Regions from separate parts of the Micromonospora sp. AKA38 genome, predicted to be linked through region 2. Evidence: predicted binding sites of a transcription regulator. Region 2 holds the regulator's gene; the other holds the start of a gene.
The links. Region 2 encodes HspR, which represses chaperone genes until heat shock. Its sites were predicted from a motif close to TTGAGTNNNNNNNACTCAA; they were not measured.
Positions count from the first base shown of each region.

Region 1: lon (endopeptidase La) is a predicted target of HspR. The motif match lies at 3,440-3,458, and genes of this name have one in related genera.

Region 1 is NZ_BNEI01000005.1:1,682,484-1,690,024, forward strand. It holds gene TPA0908_RS24465 (DEAD/DEAH box helicase) at 1-958, shown strand, start outside; gene lon (endopeptidase La) at 1,082-3,418, opposite strand; gene TPA0908_RS24475 (histone-like nucleoid-structuring protein Lsr2) at 3,641-3,988, shown strand; gene TPA0908_RS24480 (hypothetical protein) at 4,417-5,715, opposite strand; gene TPA0908_RS24485 (PDDEXK family nuclease) at 5,964-6,827, opposite strand; gene TPA0908_RS24490 (DICT sensory domain-containing protein) at 6,963-7,541, shown strand, end outside.
Region 2 is NZ_BNEI01000001.1:126,559-134,099, forward strand. It holds gene TPA0908_RS00640 (TetR/AcrR family transcriptional regulator) at 1-290, opposite strand, end outside; gene TPA0908_RS00645 (epoxide hydrolase family protein) at 373-1,509, shown strand; gene TPA0908_RS00650 (cation:proton antiporter regulatory subunit) at 1,599-2,099, shown strand; gene TPA0908_RS00655 (cation:proton antiporter) at 2,105-3,313, shown strand; gene TPA0908_RS00660 (hypothetical protein) at 3,485-3,913, shown strand; gene TPA0908_RS00665 (hypothetical protein) at 4,063-4,269, opposite strand; gene TPA0908_RS00670 (heat shock protein transcriptional repressor HspR) at 4,490-4,930, opposite strand; gene dnaJ (molecular chaperone DnaJ) at 4,955-6,145, opposite strand; gene grpE (nucleotide exchange factor GrpE) at 6,225-6,971, opposite strand; gene dnaK (molecular chaperone DnaK) at 7,020-7,541, opposite strand, start outside.

The DNA of each region.
Region 1 (7,541 bases), on a different contig from region 2:
GTTCTGCCGCAGCCGGGAGGAGGTGGACCGGCTCACCGAGACGATGAACGGTCGGGGCTACCGGGCCGAGGCGTTGCACGGCGGGATGAGCCAGGAGCAGCGGGACCGGGTGATGGGCCGGCTGCGCTCCGGCACCGCGGACCTGCTGGTCGCCACCGACGTGGCGGCCCGCGGGCTGGACGTCGAGCAGCTCACCCACGTGGTGAACTACGACGTCCCGTCCGCGCCGGAGTCGTACGTGCACCGGATCGGCCGGGTGGGCCGGGCCGGCCGGGAGGGCGTGGCGATCACGCTCGCCGAGCCGCGCGAGCACCGGATGCTGAAGACGATCGAGCGGGTCACCGGCCAGCGGATCACCGTGGACAAGATCCCGACGGTGGCCGACCTGCGGACCCGGCGGTTCGAGCTGACCCAGGCCGCGGTGCGCGAGTCGGTGCTCGAGGACGACCTGGAGCCGTTCCGGGCGGTCGTCGAGTCGCTGACCGACGAGTTCGACCTGATGGAGGTCGCGCTCGCCGCGGTGCGGTTGGCGCACGAGGCCACGCTGCCCGGCACCGCCGACGAGGAGGAGATCCCCCAGGTCTCGGTCCGCCCGAACCGGGAGGGCCGGCCCGGCTCCGAGGGTCGGGACCGGCGCGGTGGCGGCCGGTCCCGCGCCGCCGGCACGACCCAGGTCTTCATCGGGTTGGGCCGTCGGGCCGGGGTACGACCGCAGGACCTGGTCGGCGCGATCACCGGGGAGACCGGGGTGAGCGGGCGGGACATCGGCTCGATCGAGATCGCCGACCGGTTCTCCCTGGTGGAGGTGCCGCAGGGCATGGCCGACGAGGTGATCCAGGGTCTGCGGGACAGCACCATCAAGGGTCGCAAGGCCACCGTCCGGCGGGACCGGGACGGTGAGGGCGACGGTGGCGGTGAGCGTCGCTTCGACCCCCGGGACCGGCGCGACCGCCGGTAGCCGGCCCACCGCGCCGGCTCGGCCCGAAGATGGTCGGTCCGGCACGGTGGCGTGCCCCGCGTCTCGCGTTCCGGGCCACGAACCCCCGCCGCCCGGCGGGCGACGGGGGTTCGACGGGGCCGGTCAGGCCGCGGTGAGCGGCTGGCCGCCGAGGCTCTGGGCGTCCACCTCGGCCGGACGCAGCGCCAGCGCGAGCACGTCCGCCACGTCGGCGAGGGTGTGCACGGTCAGCGCCTCGCGCACCTCGGCCGGCAGGTCGTCCAGGTCCGGCTCGTTGCGCTTCGGGATGATCACCTCGGTGAGGCCGGCCCGGTGCGCGGCGAGCAGCTTCTGCTTCACGCCACCGATGGGCAGCACCCGGCCGGAGAGCGTCACCTCGCCGGTCATCCCGAACTCGGGCCGCACCGGCCGGCCGGTGACCAGGGACGCCAGCGCGGTGACCATGGTGATGCCGGCGCTGGGACCGTCCTTCGGCACCGCGCCCGCCGGGAAGTGCACGTGGATCCGCCGCCCGGCGAGGGCGTTCGGGTCGATGCCGAGGCGTCGTCCGTTGGAGCGCAGGTAGGACAGCGCGATGTGCGCCGACTCCTTCATCACGTCCCCGAGCTGACCGGTGAGGGTCAGGCCCGGCTCGCCCTCCATGCTGGTCGCCTCGATGAAGAGCACGTCCCCGCCGGCGCCGGTGACGGCCAGGCCGGTGGCCACGCCGGGCACCGCCGTACGTTCGGCGGACTCCGGGGTGAACTTGGGCCGCCCCAGGTAGCGGGCCAGGTTGGCGGTGTCGACGCGGACCGGCGCCGGGTCGGACGCCAACGCCACGGTCACCTTGCGCAGGATCTTCGCAAGGGCCCGTTCGAGCTGCCGGACGCCGGCCTCCCGGGTGTACTCCCCGGCGATCAGCGCCAGCGCCTCGTCGGCGACGGTCACCTCGTCGGCGGTCAGCCCGGCCCGCTCCTGCTGCCGGGGCAGCAGGTGGTCCCGGGCGATGGCCACCTTCTCGTCCTCGGTGTAGCCGTCCAGCGTGACCAGCTCCATCCGGTCCAGCAGCGGGCCGGGGATGTTCTCCACCACGTTGGCGGTGGCCAGGAAGAGCACGTCGGACAGGTCGAGGTCGACCTCGAGGTAGTGGTCACGGAAGGTGTGGTTCTGCGCCGGGTCGAGCACCTCCAGCAGGGCCGCCGCCGGGTCGCCGGAGTAGCCGACGGCCAGCTTGTCGACCTCGTCGAGCAGCACGACCGGGTTCATCGAGCCGGCCTCACGCAGCGCCCGCACGATGCGGCCGGGCAGCGCGCCGACGTAGGTGCGCCGGTGGCCCCGGATCTCGGCCTCGTCCCGCACCCCGCCGAGCGAGACCCGGACGAAGGTGCGACCCAGCGCCCGGGCCACCGACTCGCCCAGGCTGGTCTTGCCGACGCCGGGCGGGCCGGCCAGGGCGAGCACCGCGCCGGAGCCGCGTCCGCCGACCACGCCGAGGTTGCGCTCCGCGCGGCGGTTGCGCACCGCGAGGTACTCCAGGATGCGGTCCTTCACGTCGGCCAGGCCGGCGTGGTCCGCGTCGAGCACCGCCCGGGCCGCGGCCAGGTCGGTGTTGTCCTCGGTACGCGTACTCCACGGCATCTCCAGGACCGTGTCCAGCCAGGTGCGGATCCAGCCCGCTTCGGGCGAGGCGTCGCTGGCCCGCTCCAGCTTGCCGACCTCGCGCAGGGCCGCCTCGCGGACCTTGTCCGGCAGGTCGGCGGACTCGACCCGGGCTCGGTAGTCGGCGGAGCCGTCCGGCTCGTCCTCGCCGAGTTCCTTGCGGATCGCGGCGAGCTGCTGCCGGAGCAGGAACTCCCGCTGGGACTTCTCCAGCCCTTCCCGGACATCGGTGTTGATCTGCTCGGTGACCTCCTGCTCGGCCAGGTGCTCCTTCACCCAGCCGACCAGCAGCTCCAGCCGGGCGGTGACGTCCGGCGCGGCGAGCAGCTCGGTCTTCTGCGCCAGGCTGAGCCAGGGCGCGTAGCCGGCCGAGTCGGCCAGCTCGGAGAGGTCGGTCATCCGCTCCATGGCGTCGATGACCTGCCAGGCGCCGCGCTGCTGGAGCACCGAGGTCATCAGCGCGCGGTACTCGCGGGCCAGTTCCCGGGCCCGGCCGGCCGGCGCGGGTTCGTCGAGGGTCGTCGCCTCGACCCAGAGCGCCGCGCCCGGGCCGGGCACACCGGAGCCGATGCGGGCGCGGGCGATGCCGCGCACCACGGCCGCCGGTTCGCCGCTGGGCAGTCGGCCCACCTTCTCGAGGGTGGCGACCACGCCGACCGAGCCGTACTCGCCGTCGATGCGGGGCACCGCCAGCAGCGTCTTGTCGCCGGTGGCGCGGGCCGCGTCGACAGCGGACTGGGTGGTCGGGTCGAGGGTCACCGGGACGACCATCCCGGGCAGCAGGACGGCGTCGGTCAGGGGAAGTACCGGAAGAGTTGCCATCGAACACCTGCCATCAGTTGGTTGAGCGTGTCTGACTCAAGTAACAAACCGTGCACCTTGTTCCGGCTTGTGACCCAGGCCACGTCCACCCCCTCCGGCCCTATTGGCGGTCCATCGTTTACCCCGACCCGCCGAATGGAAAGTGTCGGGTATTGTTGCGGAATTACCGCCAGGTAGGTCAAACTCTTAGCCACACCCCGCCCGACACAGGGAGTAATGGCGATGGCAAGGAAAGTAATCACCGTTCTGACGGACGACCTCGACGGCGGAAAGGCCGATCGGACCGTCGAGTTCAGCCTGGACGGCGTGGCCTACACGATCGACGTCTCCGACGAGAACGCGGGCGTCCTGCGTAAAGCGCTGGACCCGTACATCAACGCTGGCCGGCGCATCGGCCGCGGACCAGTCGACGCCGGCCGCGCGGCGCGGCGCGCCACCCGGCCGAGCACCTCGGGAATGGACCGCGAGCAGAACCGCGCCATCCGCGAATGGGCCGCCAAGAACGGCTACGAGATTTCCGAGCGCGGGCGCATCCCGGTCTCCGTGGTGGAGGCGTACAAGGGCCGCTGAGGCTCCCGGTTCACGGTCGGGCGCCACGGGGTCACGCTGGGAATCAGCGGGGCCCCGGCCGGCTTTTTTGGTCGACAATTTTCATCCGGCTCGATCGACTCGGCAGCAACTTTCTCGGCGGGCGCACCGCGCGGTGCGCGAGCCTGCCGCACCCAGCCTTCCGCGCTGACCGCAGCGACGACGCGGCCGGTGCACGGGCCGCCCCCCGGGTCCCGTCGCCGGCACCCGGGGGCCGCCGGACGGTCGGACGGACAGCGCAGCCGCGTGCTTCCGCGACGGGCGGCGAGCCACCGGCCGCACACCGAAGCGACGGCACCGACGACTCAGCCCGCAAGACCCACCGGCGACCCCGCCGCGACCGGACCGACCCGCGAAGCGGCCGGAGCCGCCCGGGCGTACCCGGACGGCTCCGGCCGTCGGCGTGCGGGTCAGTTGACCTGGATGCGCACCACGTCGATGGCGGGGGTCTGGTTCGCCCGCTCCATCATCGGGATCCGGTGCGAGCCGTCGCCGGCCCAGACCGAGCACTGGGCCAGGCCCGAGTCCGGCAGACCCGGAATCTGGATCAGCACGTCGTCCGGCTGGGACCCGCCCCGGCCGTCCTCGGTGGCGACGAAGAAGGCCGGCACGTCCTGCGGGTTCGGGGGCTGCCGGGTGCTGCCGAGCATCCGGCACGCGGTGTGGAAGTGACCGCGGACCAGGCCCTGGTCGTTGAGCAGCGAGCTCTCCAGGTAGTAGCCGCCCTGCCCGGCGGCGAGGAACCGGTCCCGCACCAGGTTCCTCGTGGTGACCCGGAGCGTGAACGGCTGGTTGCGCTGCACCTGGTTCGGGAACTGCGTGATGAGCAGCGACGGGTTGTTCGCCGCGGCGCCGACCTCACCGAACGCGGTGCTCACGCAACGGTTGCCGTTCTGGAAGCCGTTGTGCGCCTCCAACTTGCTGTTGGCGCAGTCCTTGGCCAGCACGTTCAGGCCGTTGTTGCCGCCGTTGTTCTGACCGCCGCCGTTGTTGTTCCCGCCGTTCTGGCCACCGTTGTTGTTGCCACCGTTCTGACCGCCGGTGTTGCCGCCGTTCTGGCCGCCGTTGTTGGCCCCGCCGGTGTTGCCGCCGTTCTGCGCGTTGTCGGCCAGGGCACACGGGGCGAGCTTGTCCAGACCCTGCGGACGCTGGCCGCCCCGCCCGATGGCGGTGGCGATCCGGTTCAACGTCGCGGTCCGCTTGTCGGCGAGCGGCCGGAGGATCGCGTTGTTGATGAAGTCGCCGCCGTTGCGGCCGTCCGCCGCGAGACGTCGGTTCGCCTCGGCGATCTGGTTGTCCAGCAGGGCCAGGTTGCGGTCCACCTCGGCGCGCGCCCGGGCGGGCACCTGCGGCAGCTTGCTCTTCACGTCCGGGCAGGTCACGGTCGGGGTGCCGGCGCCGGCGCCGCCCCCCTTGGTCTGCTGGCACTCGGCCGCCGACATCTGGCCGTCACCCCAGTGGTTCCGGACCCAGCGACCGTTCTGCCAGGTCCGGGTGGTGCTGCCCTGGCCGCCCGGCGCGGTCGCGCCCGCACTCGGGGCCACGCAGGACGCCGAGGCCGCGCGGGTGGTCGTCCGCCGGTCCTGGGCGGACGAGATCTGGGTGACGGCGACGATGCCGCCGAAGACCGCGAGCGTGCCGACCACGGCCAGCATCCGCTTGCTCCGCGCGTTACCGGATGACCGGCGCGCCCGTGTGGACCTGCGCATCGAATTGTTCTCCTTCTCGATCCGGTAGTTGACTGGTGATCCCGGCGGAATTCTTCGGGGTGAGATCACTGCGACGTCGGAGCCGCGCGTCAATGGCCGACGGTGCCCTTTCCGCACCGTCTCCGCGCCGTCCGGGCGCGGCGGAAGATCTGCGTCCATTCCCGCTTAGGTACGGAGGGCCGACGGCGAAGGTTCAACCGGGGATCGGAAAAAAATCGGCGGGCCGGCCGGTGGCCGGAGCGGGCCGGTCAGTCGACGCAGAGATGGTCGAAGGCGAAGCCGCCGTCGAAGGACTCCCGCCGGTCGGCGAGGCGCCGCACCTGCTCGCGCAGTTCGGTCCGGTCCATCAGGGACGCCTCGTCGGCGGCCGGGTCACGCAGCTTCTCCCCCAACGCCGTGACGGCCAGGTCCTCGGCGAGCCGACCCGGATCCACCCCGCAGGAGAAGCCGCGGGACGTCAGTCGCACCCGCTCCACCCGGCAGCGACCGGGCCGCACCTCGACCCAACTCCAGCCCTCGGCCGGGCCACCGGTCCACCGCACGTGCAGGCCGCGCACGATCGGGTCGGCCAGCCGGCCCGCCACGTACGCCTGGACCGCGGCGGCGCGGGCCACCGCGCCGAGGTCGTTGACCGGGCCGCGCCGGCCGTCCGGCAACCGGCCCACGATGTCGCGGAACCCGACCGTCTCCCCGCCGTCCGGCCCGGTGCCGGCCGCGTAGGCGCGGGCGTCGAGCACGTACTCGACGAACCGGCGAACCTGCTCGCCGCCGAGCGTCGGTGACTCGACGCGCAGCAACGGCAGGCCCACGGCGTCGCAGACCGCGTCGGTCAGCCGCTCGGCCCGGCGGGCCGGCGAACCGTCCGGCACGGGCGCGGCGAACCGTACGGCGAACCGTGGCCGACCGGTGTCGGCGGCGCACACCACCAGGTCGAGGCCGGCCCGGCCGGCGGTGCTCCACTGGCTGCCGGTGACACCGGGCGGCCGGCCCTGGACCAGCTCGCCGAGGCGCCGGTCGGCGTACCCGAGGTGGCCGGCGCGGGCCAGCCGCGTCGGCGTGGCGGTCGGGATCGGCCGCAGCCAGGAGGCGGCCACGCTGCCGGTGCTGGTCATCTCGCACAATCCGTCCGTCGCTCGGTCGACGTCCGAGTGTATGGCGTCGATCATGGCGATCGCCTCGGCGGTGCGGAGGAATCCGGGCACCCGTCGGGCGGTGCGCCGTCAGGGTCGGCCCTCTAGGCTCGGCGGGTGCACAGCGGACGGACCCCGGAGCGATTCACCAAACGCAGCCTCGTCGCCGTATCCCACGCCATCGAACGAGCGGCGCTGGCCGAGGCGGAGGACGGCCCGCTCGTCGTGTTCGCGCTGTTCCAGCGGCTGCCGTACTTCGCCCGGGAACGGGAGATCTACCGGCGGATCGCCGACCGGGCCGCCGCGACGGTGGTCGCCATGGTCGGCGGCCCGCCGCCGGACCTGCCCGACCGGGTGTACGGGGTGGCGTTGGACGAGGCGGAGGATCTGGCGCGGGAGTGGAGCGTGGTGGCGCTGACCCCACGCTTCGGCGGCACGCTGGTGGCGTACGACCGGGCCGAGGTCGCGCCCGCGCCGACGCTGGAGGCCGGTCGGCTCTTCGACGGCCGCTGGGGGTTCCGCCGCGACGCGGCGCTGCACGAGGTCATCCGGCTGCGCGAACAGCTCGCCGAGCGACTGCCCGGCCCGGCCCGAACCGCGCTGGACGAGGCGGTCGCCCGGGTACGGGACATCCCGGCCGCGCCGGGCGAGTCCCGGGCCGAGGCGGCGCTCCGGCTGCTGGCCCGGCGCGGCGAC
Region 2 (7,541 bases):
AGGAAGCCGGCGAGCGCGGCCCAGTCGTCCGGATCGGCAGCGGCCTCCTCAGCCGCCGCGACGAACCGGCGCAGCCCGTCGTGGCAGAGCTTGCGCAGCAGGTCCTCCTTGCCGGCGTACCGCCGGTAGAGGGCACTGATGCCGACGCCGGCCCGCTCGGCGACGGCGGCGATGGGGGCCTTCGGATCGTCCAGGAAGACCGCGCGTGCGGCAGCCAGGATCGTCTCGTCGTTGCGCGCCGCCTGCGCGCGCCGGCCGGCCAGCGGCGGGCTGTCGATCGGGTTGGGCATGGGTCGAGGATAACAGTGGAACGGATCGTTCCGCTCTGTTACTGTGAAACGGAACGAAACATTCCGTTCTGAAGGAGCAGTCATGTCGGACGCCACTCTCCGCCCGTTCCGCGTCGAGATCCCGCAGTACGCCCTCGACGACCTCGCCGACCGCCTGCGCCGGACCATCTGGCCGGGTGAGCTGCCGGGCGTGGGCGCCGCCTACGGCATGCCGACCGAGCGGGTGCGGGCGTTGGCGACGTACTGGCTGGAGAAGTTCGACTGGCGCGCGGTCGAGGCCCGGCTCAACGCCCACCCGCAGTTCGTCACCGAGATCGAGGGAGAGGAGATCCACTTCCTGTACGTGCGGTCGTCCCGGCCGGACGCCACCCCGCTGGTGCTCACCCACGGGTGGCCCGGCTCCGTGATCGAATACCTGGACGTGATCGGCCCGCTCACCGAGCCGACCGATCCGGCCGCGCCCGCGTTCCACCTGGTGATTCCGTCCTTGCCGGGATTCGGCTTCTCCGGCCCGACCCGCAGTGCCGGCTGGAACCGTTTCCGCACCGCCCGGGCCTGGGCCGAGCTGATGGCCCGCCTCGGCCACCACCGGTACGGCGCGGTCGGCAACGACGCCGGCTCGATGGTCTCGCCCGAACTGGGCCGCCTCGACCCGGACCATGTGCTCGGCGTGCACGTCACCCAGCTTTTCTCGTTCCCGTCCGGCGACCCCGCCGAGTTCGACGGGCTGACCGAGGCCGACCAGGCCGCGTTGCAGCACCTCCAGTGGTTCTACGAGAACAAGTTCTCCTTCAACCAGGTGCAGAGCCAACAGCCGCAGACGCTCGCGTTCGCGCTGGCCGACTCGCCGGTCGGCCTGCTCGCCTGGAATGGGCAACTCCTCGACGAGAGCCTTGACCCGGACTTCGTCCTGGCCAACGTCGCGATCTACTGGCTCACCGGCACCGTCGGCTCGGCGATGCGGTTCTACTGGGAGGACGCGCACGCCACCGAGCAGCCGACCGGGCCGACCACGACGCCGACCGCGCTGGCGATGTTTCCGGGCGACTTCCAGTCGATCCGCCGGTTCGCCGACCGGGACCACGCCAACATCGTCCGCTGGCACGCCTTCGAGGCGGGGCCCGAGCAGCGCGGGAGCGTCGGCGGACACTACGCCGCACACGAGGCGACCGACGTGCTGGTCGGTGACATCCGGCAGTTCTTCGCCGGGCTCCGCTGAGCGGGCCCGAGGCTCGGGTGCGAGCTGATCGCCCATCACCAGGTCTCCGCAGGGAGCAGCATGTGCCCGGCAGAGGTAGCCTCACCGGCGTGCGAGTACGTGTCGAACAGACCGCCTTACCGGGAATCGGCGTACGTCATGACCTGATGACGGAATCCGGCCGCCGGCTCGGCGTGGTCTCCCATCGCAATGGCCGCCGCGACCTGGTCCTCTACGACCCGGACGATCCCGACTCCTGTCAGCACGACATACCGCTGACCGACGACGAGGCGGAGGCGCTGGCCGACATCCTCGGCGCGTCGCTGATGCTGGGTCAGCTCTCCGGGCTGCGCGAGCAGGCTGCCGGGCTGCTGACCGAGCAGATCGTCATCCCGGCCGGCTCGAAGTACGTCGGTCGGCGGCTCGGCGACACGAAGGCCCGCACCCGGACCAGCGCGTCCATCGTGGCCGTGCTGCGTCAGGGCGAGGTGAACGTCTCGCCCGACCCCACCTTCCGGTTCGAATCCGGCGACGTGGTCGTCGTGGTCGGCACCCGACAGGGGCTCGACGGCGTCACCTCCATCCTCGCCGAGACCGACCCGGACGGCTGACGCGTATGCACGAAACCCAAATCCTGCTCGTCGAGGTCGGCGCGCTGCTGCTCCTGCTCGGCCTGCTCGGCCGGCTCAGCCGTCGCGTCGGCGTCTCGCCCATCCCGCTCTACCTGCTCGCCGGCCTCGCCTTCGGGCACGGCGGCCTGCTGCCGCTCAACGCCAGCGAGGAGTTCTTCGCCGTCGGCGCGGAGATCGGCGTGATCCTGCTGCTGGTCATGCTCGGGCTGGAGTACAGCGCGAACGAACTGGTCGGCAACCTCCGCTCTGCCGCGCCCGCCGGGCTCATCGACGCGGTGTTCAACGCGCTGCCCGGCTTCGCGTTCGCGCTGCTGCTCGGCTGGGGCTGGGTCGCCGCCGTGGTGCTCGCCGGCGTCACCTGGGTGTCGTCCTCGGGTGTGATCGCCAAGGTGCTCGGCGACCTGGGCCGGGTCGGTAACCGGGAGACCCCGGTGATCCTCTCTGTCCTGGTGATCGAGGACCTGGCGATGGCGCTCTACCTGCCGCTGGTCACCGCGCTGCTCGCCGGGGTCGGCCTGATGAAGGGCGGCATCGCGCTCGCCATCGCGGTGTTCACCGTGGTCGTCGTGCTGGCCGTGGCGATCCGGTACGGGCACCTGATCTCCACCGCGCTCTCCGCCAAGGATCCGGAGGCGCTGCTGCTCGGCGTGCTCGGCCTGACCCTGCTGGTCGCCGGTATCGCGGCCAAGCTCCAGGTCTCCGCCGCGGTCGGCGCGTTCCTGGTCGGCATCGCGCTGTCCGGGCCGGTCGCGCACCACGCCACGGAACTTCTGTCGCCGCTGCGGGACCTCTTCGCCGCGGTCTTCTTCGTGTTCTTCGGGCTGGTAACCAACCCGCTGGACATGCCGCCGGTGCTGCTGCCCGCGCTGCTGCTGGCCGTGGTGACCATGGCGACGAAGGTGGCCACCGGCTACCTGGCCGCCCGTCGGGCCGGGATCGCCGAGCCCGGACGCTGGCGGGCCGGCCTGGCGCTCACCCCGCGCGGTGAGTTCTCCATCGTCATCGCCGGGCTGGCCGTGTCGGCCGTCTACCCGGTGGAGCCGAAGCTGGCCGCGCTCGCCACCGCGTACGTGCTGATCACGGTGGTGACCGGCCCGCTGCTCGCCCGACTGCCGGACACCACCTGGTTCAAGCAGTGGCTGCGCCGACGCGCCGCCGCCACCCGACCGGTCACGGTGCCGGTGGGCGACTGACCCGCGGCCGGGCCTGATCGGCTGCTCAGCCGGTCCGGCCCGGCCAACGGTTGTCAAATTGATTCTGGGAAGGTCTACCACTGCTCCGCCGAAGCGCGTTAACGTGTCGCCCCAGCAGTCTGGGTCCGCGGGTGGCCGGAGCCCCCGTCAGCGTCAGCGGAAGGTCGGCCGGTGAACGTGCGGGAAGAGACGTTCCACGGCTTCGCCAACCCGGTCGACCCGTCGCCCGCCGAGCTGCGGGCCTGGGCGTACCAACCGGACTCGGTGCCGCTGGCCTCCATGCCACCGGACTGGGACCTGCTGGTCGCCGGTGACCACCTGGTGCAGACGCTGTTCGACCTGGCCATGGACCGGTCCTGCCCGGCCCGCCGGTTCGCGCTGCACTGCCTCTACATCTACGCCGCCGACGGCATCCGGACGAACTTCCGCGCGCACCCGAAACGCCGCTTCCGCAAGCTGGTCGAACAGGCCGAACGGACCGGCGACGACCTGATGCGCAACTGGGCGCACAACAGCCGGGTGCTGCTCGCCCGCCCGGATCTCTTCGTCTACCGCGACTGGTGCGAGGGCGGCCTGGTGCGCGAGAACCGCCGCCTCTGACCCCCGCCGATCTTGGAGTTGTGGCGCCAAGGTTTGCGGTGTGTGCGCCTTTTGCGAGGTGCCATAACTCCAAGATCGGCGCGGGTGGCGGGTGGCGGGCGAACGGGCCGGGACCCCCCGTGGGTCCCGGCCCGCACGTCGGTGGACCGTCAGGTCGATCCGCCCTGCTTCCTGCGCCGCTCGTCGTCCCTGGCGCGGTCCACACCGTGGTCGGTCTGGTCGGCGAAGCGCCCTTCCTTGACCTTGTCGCTGAAGCGGCCCTCGGTGACCCGGTCGAACCGCTCCTTGACGTTCTCGGCCACCTTCTCGAGGCGTTCCTCCGCGCGTTCCGCCACTTTCTTCGCCGGTTCCGCCATGGCTCCCCCCGCCAGCCCGGATTCCGTTTCGGGGCATTTATCCCTGATCCAAAGAGTAGTGGAACCCATCTCGCCGCGCCCCACTTTCCGCAACCTCCACGCCGGCCGGCACTCACCAACTGTGCAGCCGTGGGGGCAACCGGGAGATGACGGAGGGCCGGCCCGCCCCCGGGAACAGCGGGGAGCGGGCCGGCCCTCGGACGAGCGCGAGCAGCAGGTGTCAGCGATCGGGGGTACGGCGGGGACGCCAGACCACGAGCGCGGTGGAGGTGCGGTTGGTGGGCACCAGGTCGCCGCGGGGGAAGCCACCCAGCGACTCCAGCTCGGCGATCCGCCGGTACGCGGCGTCCAGCTCCGCCTCCAGCCGGGCCACCCGCTGCTGCGCCTCCTCCAGCAGCCGCTCCAGCCCGATGATCCGCTTGACCCCGGCCAGGTTGATCCCGTCGTCCTGGCTGAGCCGCTGCACCTCGCGGAGCAGCACCACGTCCCGGACGCTGTACCGGCGACCGCCGCCGGCCGCCCGACCGGGCTGCACCAGGCCCAGCCGGTCGTACTGGCGCAGCGTCTGGGGGTGCATGCCCGCCATCCGCGCCGCCACCGAGATCATCAGAATCTTGGCTTCGTAGGCCGGGTCACCCGAGCCGACGTACTCCTCCGACATGCCCGTTCACCTCCGCTGCCGCCGTCAACCGAATCGACGTACCCGCGCGTCGAGATGTTCCCGCGCGGCGGGCGGAGTCTGTGCCGCGAAGGTCTCCAGCGCCGCCCGCGCCTCGTCCGACACCTTCGCCGGGACCACCACGTCGAGCGTGACCAGCAGGTCACCGGCGCGCCCGTCGTTGCGTACGACGCCCTTGCCCCGGGCCCGCAGCACCCGCCCGGCGGGGGTACCCGGTGGCACCCGCAACGTCACCGTGCCGTCCAGGGTCGGCACCCGCAGGTCGGTGCCGAGCACCGCCTCGGCGTACGTGATCGGGACGTTCAGGGTCAGATCGTCCCCGGTGCGTCCGAACAGCTCGTCCGGGCGCACCTTCACGTGCACGAACAGATCGCCCGCCGGGCCGCCCCGGTCGCCGGGTTCGCCGCGACCGGCCAGTCGGATCCGCTGGCCGTCGGCCACCCCGGCCGGGAAACGCACGGTCAGCGTGCGGGTCTTGGTGACCCCGCCGCTGCCGTGGCACTCCGGGCACTTCTCCTCGACGATCGTGCCGACACCCTGGCAGTTGCGGCACGGCTCGGAGAAGCTGAACGACCCCTGGTTGCGGGTGGTCACGCCGGCGCCGTGGCAGACCGGGCAGGCCAGCGGCGTGGTGCCCGGCTTCGCGCCGTTGCCGTGGCAGGTGTCGCAGACCCCTGGTGCGCGCAGCGTCAGCGGCAGCGTGACGCCGCGGACCGCGTCGGAGAAGTCCAGCGCCACCTCGGCCTCGACGTCCCGGCCCCGGGCCGGACCGCGCGGGCGTGCCCCGCCGCCGGCGCCGCCACCGGAGAAGATCGTGCTGAACAGGTCGGTGAAGCCGCCGCCACCGAACCGGGCGTCGCCACCACCGCCGGCACCGCCGCCGCCGAACAGGTCGGAGACGTCGAACGGCGCGCCCCCGGACTGGCCCGCGCCGCGGGCGCCGCGCCGGAACGCGCCCGAGCCGAAGAGCGACCGCATCTCGTCGTACTCGCGACGCTTCTTCTCGTCGCCGAGCACCGCGTACGCCTCGGAGACGGTCTTGAACCGCTCCTCGGCCCCGGCATCACCGGGGTTGTGGTCCGGATGCGACTCCCGGGCCAGCTTCCGGTACGACTTCTTGATCTCGTCCGAGGAGGCGGACTTGTCCACGCCCAACGCGGCGTAGTAGTCCTTCTCGATCCAGTCCTTGGAACTCACCGGTCCACCCCCTTCCACGGGTCGAATCCCGGTCGTCCCGCCCGCCCGGTGCGGGCGGGCGGGACGTCACGGGTCGGCACTACTCCGGGTCCGCGACCGCGACCAGGGCCGGCCGCAGCAGGCGCTCGCCGAGTTGGTAGCCCCGGCGCATGACCTGCACGCAGGTCGGCTCCGTCACGTCGGCGGAGGTCTGGTGCGCCACCGCCTCGTGCCGGGTCGGGTCGAACGGGTCGCCCTGCTCACCGAACGCGGTCAGGCCGAACTTGCCCAGCGCGGCGGTGAGCTGGTCGGCCACACTGCCGAACGGACCCACCAGGTCGCCGTGCTCGCGGGCCCGGTCCAGGTCGTCGAGGATCGGCAGGAGCGCGGTGAGCACCCCGCCGGTCGCCTGCTCCTGGACCAGGTTGCGGTCGCGGTCGACCCGCTTGCGGTAGTTGGCGTACTCCGCCGACACCCGCTGGAGGTCGCGGGTGCGCTCCTCCAGGTCGGAGCGGAGCGACTCCAGCTCGGCGCCGAGCGGCGCCTTGCCGGTCTCGTCGCTCGGCTCGGCCGGCGCGTCGACCACGGGGGGCCCGGCGACGTCGGCGTCGCCGCCGATCTCGTCGACCACGACCTCGGCCTCCTCGACCAGCCCTTCGGCGGGCGCGTCGGCGGCGGCGTCGGCGGCGGACGGGTCGTTCGCCGGCTCCTCGGTCACCTTGCCGAGCTTGCGCTTGTCGCGGATGACGACCCGCGGCTCGTCGCCGGCGTCCTTGCCGGCGCCCGCGGAGCCACCCGGCGCCGACCCGGTGGAACCCGGGTCGGCCGCTCGTGGCGTGTCCGTCATGCGGTCACCTCATCCCTCTGCGGTGCGGATCGTGCCGGGGACCGACTGTCACTTCTTGTCCTCGTCCACGATCTCCGCGTCGACCACGTCGTCGGCGCCGCCGGCCTGCGGACCGCCGGTCGCACCCGCGCCGGCACCCGGCCCGGCCGCACCCGCACCGGGAGCGCCCGGCTCACCCTCCTGCTGCTGCGCGTAGAGCAGCGAGCCGGCCTGCTGGGAGACCTGGGCCAGCTTCTCGTGCGCGGCCTTGATCTTCTCGATGTCCTGCCCGCCGAGGGCGCTGCGCAGCTCGCCGAGCGCCTCGTTGAGCTGGTCCCGGTTCTCGGCCGGCAGCTTGTCGCCGCTCTCGGCGAGGAACTTCTCGGTCTGCCACTGGAGCGCCTCGGCGACGTTGCGGGTCTCCGCCTCCTCGCGGCGGCGCTTGTCCTCGTCCGCGTGCTCCTCGGCGTCCCGGCGCATGCGCTCGATGTCGTCCTTCGGCAGCGAGGAGCCGCCGGTGATCGTCATCTTCTGTTCCTTGCCGGTGCCCAGGTCCTTGGCGTGCACGTTGACGATGCCGTTGGCGTCGAT